Regions from separate parts of the Streptomyces spiramyceticus genome, predicted to be linked through region 1. Evidence: riboswitches for the same ligand, from Rfam matches in the RefSeq annotation. Region 1 holds a riboswitch; each other region holds the start of a gene.
The links. A riboswitch is a leader RNA that binds a small molecule or an ion and turns the genes downstream of it on or off. The one in region 1 is predicted to bind cyclic di-AMP.
Positions count from the first base shown of each region.

Region 2: another riboswitch for cyclic di-AMP. It lies ahead of PXH83_RS24190 (M23 family metallopeptidase); the one in region 1 lies ahead of PXH83_RS11155 (transglycosylase family protein).
Region 3: another riboswitch for cyclic di-AMP. It lies ahead of PXH83_RS28325 (LysM peptidoglycan-binding domain-containing M23 family metallopeptidase); the one in region 1 lies ahead of PXH83_RS11155 (transglycosylase family protein).

Region 1 is NZ_JARBAX010000001.1:2,491,110-2,494,376, forward strand. It holds gene eno (phosphopyruvate hydratase) at 1-1,139, opposite strand, end outside; gene PXH83_RS11155 (transglycosylase family protein) at 1,386-2,048, opposite strand; cyclic di-AMP (ydaO/yuaA leader) riboswitch at 2,052-2,202, opposite strand; gene PXH83_RS11160 (transglycosylase family protein) at 2,531-3,267, opposite strand, start outside.
Region 2 is NZ_JARBAX010000002.1:105,331-108,597, reverse strand. It holds gene PXH83_RS24195 (GntR family transcriptional regulator) at 1-594, opposite strand, end outside; gene PXH83_RS24190 (M23 family metallopeptidase) at 791-1,612, opposite strand; cyclic di-AMP (ydaO/yuaA leader) riboswitch at 1,625-1,794, opposite strand; gene PXH83_RS24185 (M16 family metallopeptidase) at 2,024-3,267, opposite strand, start outside.
Region 3 is NZ_JARBAX010000002.1:1,061,335-1,064,601, forward strand. It holds gene PXH83_RS28320 (alpha-galactosidase) at 1-920, shown strand, start outside; cyclic di-AMP (ydaO/yuaA leader) riboswitch at 1,241-1,411, shown strand; gene PXH83_RS28325 (LysM peptidoglycan-binding domain-containing M23 family metallopeptidase) at 1,414-2,313, shown strand; gene PXH83_RS28330 (SGNH/GDSL hydrolase family protein) at 2,506-3,267, shown strand, end outside; gene PXH83_RS28335 (STM4011 family radical SAM protein) at 3,250-3,267, opposite strand, start outside.

The sequences.
Region 1 (3,267 bases):
ACGGCGAGGTCGGCGATGGTGACGTCCTCGGTCTCACCGGAGCGGTGCGACATCATGCACTTGAAGCCGTTGCGCTGGGCCAGCTCGACGGCGTCCAGGGTCTCGGTCAGCGAACCGATCTGGTTGACCTTGACGAGCAGCGAGTTGGCGGCGCCTTCCTCGATACCGCGGGCCAGGCGCTCCGGGTTGGTGACGAAGAGGTCGTCGCCGACGATCTGGACCTTGGTGCCCAGCTTGTCGGTGAGGACCTTCCAGCCGGCCCAGTCGTCCTCGAAGAGCGGGTCCTCGATGGAGACGAGCGGGTACGCCGCCACGAGCTCCTCGTAGTACTCCGTCATCTCGGCGGCCGAGCGGGACTTGCCCTCGAACTCGTACGCGCCGTCCTTGTAGAACTCGGACGCGGCGACGTCGAGCGCGAGCGCGATCTGCTCGCCCGGGATGTAACCGGCCTGCTGGATGGCCTCGAGGATGAGGTCGAGCGCGGCGCGGTTGGAGTCCAGGTTCGGGGCGAAGCCGCCCTCGTCGCCGAGGCCGGTGGACAGGCCCTTGGTCTTCAGGACGGACTTGAGGGTGTGGTAGACCTCCGTGCCCCAGCGCAGGGCCTCGGAGAACGACTCGGCGCCGATCGGCGCGATCATGAACTCCTGGATGTCGACGTTGGAGTCGGCGTGCGACCCACCGTTGAGGATGTTCATCATCGGAACGGGCAGCAGGTGCGCGTTCGGGCCGCCGAGGTAGCGGAAGAGCGGCAGGTCGGACGCCTCGGAGGCGGCGTGCGCGACGGCAAGCGAGACGCCGAGGATGGCGTTGGCGCCGAGGGAGGCCTTGTTCTCGGTGGCGTCCAGGTCGAACATCGCCTGGTCGATCAGGCGCTGCTCGGTGGCGTCGTAACCGACGAGCTCCGGGCCGATCTGCTCGATGACGGCGAGGACGGCCTTCTCGACACCCTTGCCCTGATAGCGGTCGGGGTCACCGTCGCGAAGCTCAATGGCCTCGAACGCTCCGGTGGAGGCACCGGACGGAACAGCAGCACGACCGGTGCTGCCGTCGTCGAGGCCGACCTCGACCTCGACCGTGGGGTTGCCTCGGGAGTCCAGGATTTCCCGGGCTACGACGACGTCGATGGACGGCACGAGCATCTCCTTCTGGGATGTGACGCTTGGGTGCAGGGTCGCTTTGGCCTTGCGGCAAGAGCCTATCCGGCCCGGGCGCATCGGCCAGCCGATGGCCCGCCCCGTGGGACGAGAAGGCGCCCGAATACCCCCAGGACGGTACGAAACTCCTGGCCGGAAGTCGCGACGTACTGGGCAGTAACGACAAAACCCCGGCCCGGCGCGTACGGGGGAAGACACGCCGGGCCGGGGAGCTTTGTGGGGTCGTCAGGCTCAGCCGAGGTGCAGCTGCTGGCCCGGGAAGATCACGTCGGCGTCGCTGATGATGTCCTTGTTCAGCTCGAAGATCTTCTTCCAGCCGCCCTCGACGTCCTCCGCCTCGGCGATCTTGCCGAGGGTGTCGCCGGACTTCACCTTGTACTCGCCGTCGCCCTTCTTCACCGCCTTGCGGCCCTCGCCGCGGGAGGCCGCCTGGGCGTCGCCGGAGCTGCGCTCGGCCTTGGGCTCGGCCTTCGGCTGGGCCGCCTCGGGCTGGGCCTGCTCGGCGGAGCCACTGTCGTACGCGGCGCCGGACAGGCCCACGCCGCAGTTCGGCCACGCGCCCTTGCCCTGGCCGGCCAGGACCTTCTCGGCTATCTCGATCTGCTGCGCCTTGGAGGCCTGGTCGGCGGTGCCGGCGTACGCGGTGCCGCCGTACGCGGCCCAGGTGGACGCCGAGAACTGCAGGCCACCGTGGTAGCCGTTGCCGGTGTTGATGGACCAGTTGCCGCCGGACTCGCACTGCGCGACCTTGTCCCACTCCCCGGCGCTGGCGGCCGAGGCGGACGTGGCACCCATCAGCGGGGCGGCGACGGCGACACCGGTGATACCGGCGAACGCGGCGAACCGGACGGCCTTGGACGGGCGACGGTGCTTGGCCTTGCTGGAAAACAGCATGCGACATCTCCTCACCGACGCCTACGAGGTGAGCTGTCGGGTTCGGGCCATGTGAGTTGCCCGGCCGCGCGACCTGGTGCGATCTGTCGCGCGGCTTCACCCCAAGCCGGTTCCGGTGCGTCCTTCGACGTTCGCCTTTCGGCGTTCGCCCTTCGACGGCCGGGCCCGGCACTTACCTGGTTCCCCCGCTCCTGCCTACGGCGCTTTACGCGTCAGCTACTCCCCCGACCGACGGCAGGATTCGGCGTGACGGTCGACGGGGCCCGCGGTGGCGAGCGATCCGACCGTAAACACATGACTCCCCGATGTTCAAAGACGCACATCGAGGAGAAATCGCCCCTACTTGCCTTCGCATAACCGGCATTCACGCAGGTCAGAGGCGAAACGGGTGGAGCGTCCGGACCGACCGCGCCAGTTGAGGCAAAGAGACCCTTGTCTCACTGGCTCCAATTCGGACATAGCAGCCCGAACTGCCCCTGTTTTCAGCTCAGATCAAGGCGCTGGCCAGGAAGGATGAGGTCCGCGTCGGACCCGATGGCCTTCTCGTTGGCCTCGTAGAGCGCGGGCCAGCCGCCGGGGACGTCGTGCGCGTCGGCGATGGCCCAGAGGTTGTCACCGGTTCGCACGGTGTACTCACCGCCATCCGCATTGCGTGCCTTGTCCGCACTGCCCGCGTTCGCCGCATCGCGTGACGATCCGTCACCTCGGGAGGCGTGGCGGCCCGATTCATGCTTGTTGCCCGAATCGCCTGCTGCGGCGTCGGTGCGGTTCTCCTCGCGGGCTTCCTCGCCGCGGTGCTTGCCCGAGGGGGCGCTCTTCTCGGGGGCGGGCGGAGTGGTCTCGTCCGCGGGGGTGGCGTCGGGGGCCTTGGCGGGCTCGGAGGCGTCCGACCCGGCAGGCTCCTCACTCACGTCGGCCTTGTCGGCCTCGTCGGCCTTCTTTGTCCTGTCGGCCTCGGAGTCGGAGCCCACGATGTCCTCAAGGGGCTCGGACCGTTCCGAAGTGTCCGGGCTATCCGGAGCCTCCGACGGCGTCGGCTCGGCGGGCGTGCCGACGCCCGGCGGGGTGTCGTCACCCTCCACCAGGCCGGAGATCGTCGCGCAGCTGGGCCACGCCTTCGGCCCCTGGTCGGCCAGGACCTTCTCCGCTATCTGGATCTGCTGGGAGCGGCTGGCGAGGTCGGCGCGCGGCGCGTACGCCGTACCGCCGTTGCTCTCCC
Region 2 (3,267 bases), on a different contig from region 1:
CCGTTCGGCGTGCAGCGCCATGAGCGACCTGGCACGCTCCGCGTCACCGCGCGCCACGGCGTCGACGATCGCGCCGTGTTCGGCCCACGACTCGACGGGGCGTGCGTGCTGCTCGACGGCGTACATCCAGGCGATCTTGTGCCTGAGCTGGGTGAGCAGCGCCGTCAGGCCGGGGCTGCCGGAGGCCTGGGCGAGCGTCTCGTGGAACCAGCCGCCGAGTGAGCGCAGGTCCTCGCCCTCGCCCCGGCGGGCCCGCTCCTGCCCCAGCCTGACCAGCCCACGCAGCACCTTGAGGTGCGCCTCGGTGCGCCGCTGGGCGGCGCGGGCCGCGCTCAGCGGCTCCAGCAGCGTCCTGACCTCCAGGAGGTCGGCGGCCTCCTGCTCGGTCGGCTCGGCGACGCAGGCGCCGGCGTGCCGGCGGGTGGTGACGAACCCCTCGGATTCCAGGGTGCGCAGGGCTTCGCGCACCGGGACGCGCGAGACACCGTAACGACGCGCAAGCAGCTCTTCGGTGAGCCGGCTGCCGCGCTGGAAGACACCGGAGACGATGTCGTCACGGATCGCCGTGCATACCGATTGCGCGGGAATGCGCATGACCTGACCTCCGCCTTAATCCCCGCGAAACGCGGTCGATTGACGCTTGTTCAGCGACTCTATTGCAGAGGCGGGGAATTTCCGAAGGGAGGCCGGAATCCATGGATATCTTTTGGCCAAGCCGAAGGCCCCGGCGGGGAAGCCGGGGCCTTCGGGGAAAGCGGAGGTGCGTCGGACCGCGTCGTCGGAGTCGGGGTCAGATACTGACGCCGTGCGCGCGCAGGTACGCGGTCGGGTCCATGTCGGAGCCGTAGTCGGGCGTCGTACGGGCCTCGAAGTGCAGGTGCGGGCCGGTCGAGTTGCCGGTCGAACCCGAGAGGCCTATCTGCTGGCCGGTGGTGACGGCCTGGCCGACGGAGACGCGGATGGACGACAGGTGGCCGTACTGCGTGTACGTGCCGTCGTTCATCCTGATGACGATGTTGTTGCCGTACGCGCCGCCCCAGCCGGCCTCGACGACGGTGCCGCGGCCGACGGACACGACGGAACTGCCGGACGGTGCACGGAAGTCGACACCGGAGTGGCTGCCGGAGGACCAGAGCGAGCCGCCGGCGTTGTAGCCGGTGGTCACCACGGAACCGGCGATGGGAAGGGTGTAGCTGTTGAGGCGCTTGCGCTCGGCGGCGCGGGCGGCACGCTCCCTGGCCGCGCGCTCCTCCCGCTCCCTCTTGACCTTCGCCGCAGCGGCGGCCCTGGCCTTGCGCTCGGCCTCGGCCTTCCGCTCGGCCTCGGCCTTGCGGGCGGCCTCCGCCTTGACGGCGGCCTGTCGCTGGGACTCGGCCTGGGCCGCGATCTGGTCGGCGAGGGAGTCGCCGATGACGAGGGCCTGGGTCAGGCCGGTGTCCGCGACGGAGCGCGCCGCTTCGGCGCTGGTGTCGTCGTGGGCGGCGAGGGCGGGAGAGGCCAGGCCTCCGATGACGCCGGTCGTCGCGAGGGCGGCAACACCCGCCATGTTCGCGCTCTTGCGCGTCAGACGGCTCGGACGACGGTGCTTCCCGGTGGCACGGGTGAACGCCATGGAGTGGCTGATCCTTTCCTTCCTTCTCGCCTACCGGGTTAGCTGACGGGTTCGGAGCAGGAAGGTCTCCTACGGACCCCTCCGTACGTACGCGCACAGAGGCCGTCCGATTCACCCCAGGGACTGAATGGGTCCCCGGCTCCCCAGGCTCGCGCCTGACGGGGACTCGGCGATGACTGTCCGGCGCCGCGGATGCGGCGCATTGCTGACGAACAGCCGGACAGACGCTAAACGGGACATCTGTCAATCACCAAACAGACACGAGGTTTTGTAACGCACCCCACAGGCCAGACAGGCAACCTCCACAACAAAAGGGACATACAGGAAGGACCCCGGCGGCCTGTCGGTCACCGGGGTCCCTCTATTCCGTCCCCCTATGCCCCATTACAGGGGCATTTGGTGCGCGGCTTATCAGCCGGCCACCACCTTCACCTCGCCGATGCCGAGCGCCCTGACCGGCTCCTCGATCTGGGACGCGTCCCCGACGAGGATCGTGACCAGACGGTCGGCAGGGAAGGCGCTGACGGCCGCTGCGGTGGCCTCCACCGTGCCGGTCTCGACGAGGCGCGCGTACAGCTGGGCCTGGAAGTCGTCCGGCAGCTGCTGCTCGACCTGGTCGGCGAGCGTGCCGGCGACGGCCGCGGCCGTCTCGTACTTCAGCGGGGCGACGCCCACCAGGTTCTGTACGGCGACGTCGCGCTCGGCGTCGGTCAGGCCTTCCTCTGCGAGGGTGCGCAGCACCTTCCAGAGGTCCTCCAGCGCCGGACCCGTGGACTCGGTGTCCACGGAGCCGCTGATCGCGAGCATCGCGGCGCCCGGGGCCCCTTCCGGACCGGAGGGAGCGGCGGAGCGCAACACCTGGCCATAGGCGCGCACGCCGTACGTGTAGCCCTTCTCCTCGCGCAGGACACGGTCCAGGCGGGAGGTGAGCGTGCCGCCCAGGCAGTACGTACCGAGGACCTGGGCCGGCCAGACACGGTCGTGCCTGTCCGGGCCGGTGCGGCCGATGAGCAGCTGCGTCTGGACCGCGCCGGGGCGGTCGACGATGACCACGCGGCCCGTGTCGTCCGCCGTCACCACCGGGACGGGGCGGGGCTCGGCGGTGTTGCCCGTCCAGGCGCCCAGGGTGTCGGCCAGCACGGCATCGAGATCCGTGCCTTCGAGGTCGCCGACGACCACGGCGGTGGCGGTCGCGGGACGCACGTGCGCCTCGTAGAAGCCCCTCACTGCGGCGGAGTCGATACGCTCCACCGTCTCCTCCGAGCCCTGGCGCGGCCGCGACATGCGCGAACCGGCGGGGAAGAGCTCCTTGGAGAGCTGCTTGGCGGCCCGACGGGACGGGTTGGCCGTCTCGTGCGGGATCTCGTCGAGCCGGTTGCGCACCAGCCGGTCGATCTCGCTGTCCGCGAAGGCGGGCGCGCGCAGCGCGTCGGCGAGCAGGCCGAGCGCCTTGGGCAGCCGGGAGACCGGGACCTCCAGGGAGACCCGTACGCCGGGGTGATCGGCGTACGCGTCGAGCGTGGCGCCGCAGCGCTCCAGCTCGGCGGCGAACTCCTCGGCGGAGTGCTTGTCGGTGCCCTCGGAGAACGCCCGCGCCATGATCGTGGCGACGCCGTCGAGGCCCTCGGGCTCCGCCTCCAGCGGGGCGGCGAGGA
Region 3 (3,267 bases), on a different contig from region 1:
ACCGGGCGCACCCCGACTGGGTGCAGCACCACCCGGGGCGCACCCGCACGGAGTTCCGTAACCAGCTCGTTCTCAATCTCGCCCGTGACGACGTCCAGGCGTACCTCTGGGACCAGCTCGACGGTCTCCTGTCGGCCGCGCCGGTCGACTATGTGAAGTGGGACTTCAACCGCTGTTTCACCGACGCGGGCTGGCCGGGCGAACCGTATCCGCAGAAGCTGTGGACCGCGCACGTGCACGCCCTGTACGGGCTGCTCGACCGGCTGCGGGCCGCGCACCCCACCATCGCCTTCGAGTCCTGCTCGGGCGGCGGCGGGCGGATCGACCTCGGGATTCTCTCCCGTACCGACCAGGTGTGGACCTCCGACAACACCGACCCGCTGGACCGGCTCGCCATCCAGCACGGCTTCAGCCAGCTGCACCCGGCGCGCGCGATGGCCGCATGGGTCACCGACAGCCCGAACACCCAGCTCAATGGGCGGGTCAGCTCGCTGCGCTTCCGCTTCGTGAGCGCGATGGCGGGCGTGCTCGGCATCGGCGGCGATCTGACCGAGTGGGGTGAGTGCGAGATCGCCGAGGCGCGCGAGTGGGTGGATCTCTACAAGGAGATCAGGCCGGTCGTGCAGCACGGCGAGATGCACCGGCTCCGTCCGCCGGACGGCGGCCTGAGCGCCGTCCAGTACACGCACGGGGACGACATCGTCGTCTTCGCCTGGCTCCAGGCCCAGCATTACGGCGAGCAGCAGCCGCCGCTGCGGCTGCGCGGGCTCGACCCGGCGGCGGCATACGCATGCCTGGACACGTCGGCCGTGCACCGCGGGGCCGTACTGCTCCACCGGGGTCTGCGCACGGCGCTGCGCGGTGATCTGGATGCTGCGGTCTTTCGGTTGCGGCGGGTGCGCGAATCGGGAGATACGTAGCAGTTCGGGATGTTGTTCTGCAGTTCGAACTAATTCGGGCAATTAGGCATAACTCCCCTTGCTGGTAAAGGGAATGGCGGGTCCGCTGGTGAGCAGGATCATATTTGTGACGGTGCGTGGCGAGGCGCCGAACGGAAATGCCTGGTCCTGGGCGGGGGTCCGAGATCCGTAATCCACAGAGTGTGACGGGAATTTCATGGTGAATTCCCGCAGGGCAATGCCTGAGTGAATGGAGTGGCTTGTCCGCGGGCGTCCTGTCGGCTTACGGTCACCGTCAATCCGGGTGGACCGCCTAATCCTGCCACCGCCCGGCAACCGCACTCACTCACTCACTCAAGCGTGGCAGGAGCGGGGGACCCAGGTAAGTACGCCGTTCATCCGGATCTGCACGCCGGTCCGGACCGGCTCGGGGTGAAGTCGCGCGAGAGCGCGGCCGGGCATCTCCAGCCCGAACCCGACAGCTCACCTCGTAGGCGACGGAGAGGAATTCGCCATGCCTGCAAAGGGTAAGCACCGCCGCCCGAGGTCGAACTCGATCACTCGCGGTTTTGTCGCCGCGGGCACGGGCGGAGCCGCACTCGCACTCCCGCTCATTGCCGCCACCGGCGCGAATGCCGCGGAGAAGGCCGCCCCGGCCGCCGCCTCCTCGCCCGTGACGCAGAAGGCTGCGGAGAAGGTCACCAAGAAGGCCGCGCAGGCAGCTGCGAAGAAGACCGGCACGAAGACCTACTCCGTCGTCTCCGGCGACTATCTGTCGAAGATCGCCGACCGGGAGAACGTGCGCGGCGGCTGGCAGAAGCTGTACGCCGACAACCGTGAGGTCGTCGGCGGCAACCCCTCGTTCATCCTTCCGGGCATGAAGCTCACCATCGGCGCCAAGGCGCCGGCCGAGGCCCCCGCCGCCCCCCAGGCCAAGGCCGAGGTCAAGCCCGAGGCCAAGCCGCAGGCCAAGGCGGCGGCCAAGCCCGAGACCAGCACCGTCACCGGCTCCGGCTTCTCCGCCCCGGTCCCCGCGGGCGTCACCACGCCGTACCGCGCCGCCGGTGGCAGCTGGTCCAGCGGCTACCACACGGGCGTCGACTTCGCCGCGTCGAGCGGCACGCCGGTCAAGGCCGTCAGCTCCGGCACCGTCGTCTCCGCCGGATGGGGCGGTGCGTACGGCAACGAGGTCGTCATCAAGCACGACGACGGCCGGTACTCGCAGTACGCCCACCTGTCCTCGCTGGCCGTCTCGTCCGGCCAGCGCGTCGGCGGCGGCATCCAGATCGGTCTCTCCGGCAGCACGGGCAACTCCACCGGCCCGCACCTGCACTTCGAGATCCGGACCGGCCCGGGCTACGGCTCGGACGTCGACCCGCTGGCCTACCTGCGCGGCAACGGCGTCTCCATCTGACGCACCCCGCCACTGCGGAATCCTCTCCGTACGCCCCTTTCCCTCCGCCGCAATTGGCGGAAGGAAAGGGGCGTACGTGCGTTTTCGGCGTATTCCGGATTGGGCGAATCTTGACCGGTGTCTTATCTCACGCCGCGTCAACCCCTCCCTACGGTGGCGTAGGTCACTTGCGCCAGTGAAGGATGTATCGACGTGGCAGACGATTCGAGATCATTCAGTGCAGGCACCATCGGGTCGTACGCGGCGATCGGCGACAGCTTCACCGAAGGAGTCGGCGACCCCGGACCCGACGGTGCGTTCATCGGCTGGGCCGACAGGCTGGCCGTACTCCTCGACGACCGCGTCCCCGAGCACACGTTCCGCTATGCCAACCTCGCCGTGCGCGGCCGCCTCCTCGACCAGATCGTGGAGGAACAGGTCCCGCGCGCCCGGGAACTGGCCCCCGATCTGGTGAGTTTCTGCGCGGGAGGCAACGACATCCTCCGGCCCGGCAGCGACCCCGACGACGTCGCCGAGCGCTTCGAGCGGGCCGTGGCCGACCTCACCAACGCCGTGGGCACCGTCATGGTGACCACCGGCTTCGACACGCGGGGCGTGCCCGTCCTGCGCCATCTGCGGGGCAAGATCGCGACGTACACGGCGCACGTACGGGCCGTCGCCGACCGCTACGACTGCCCGGTGCTCGACCTGTGGTCGCTCAAGTCCGTTCAGGACAGGCGCGCTTGGGACGGGGACCGGCTGCACCTCTCGCCCGAGGGGCACACACGCGTCGCGCTGCGCGCGGCACAGGTGCTCGGGCTCGACGTGCCGGCCGACCCGGACCAGGCATGGCCGCCGCAGGCACCGCGCGGCACGCTGGAGGCGCGCAAGGACAACATCCAGTGGGCGCGCGAGCACCTGGTGCCGTGGATCGGGCGGCGGCTGCGCGGCGAGTCGTCAGGCGATCACGTCGAG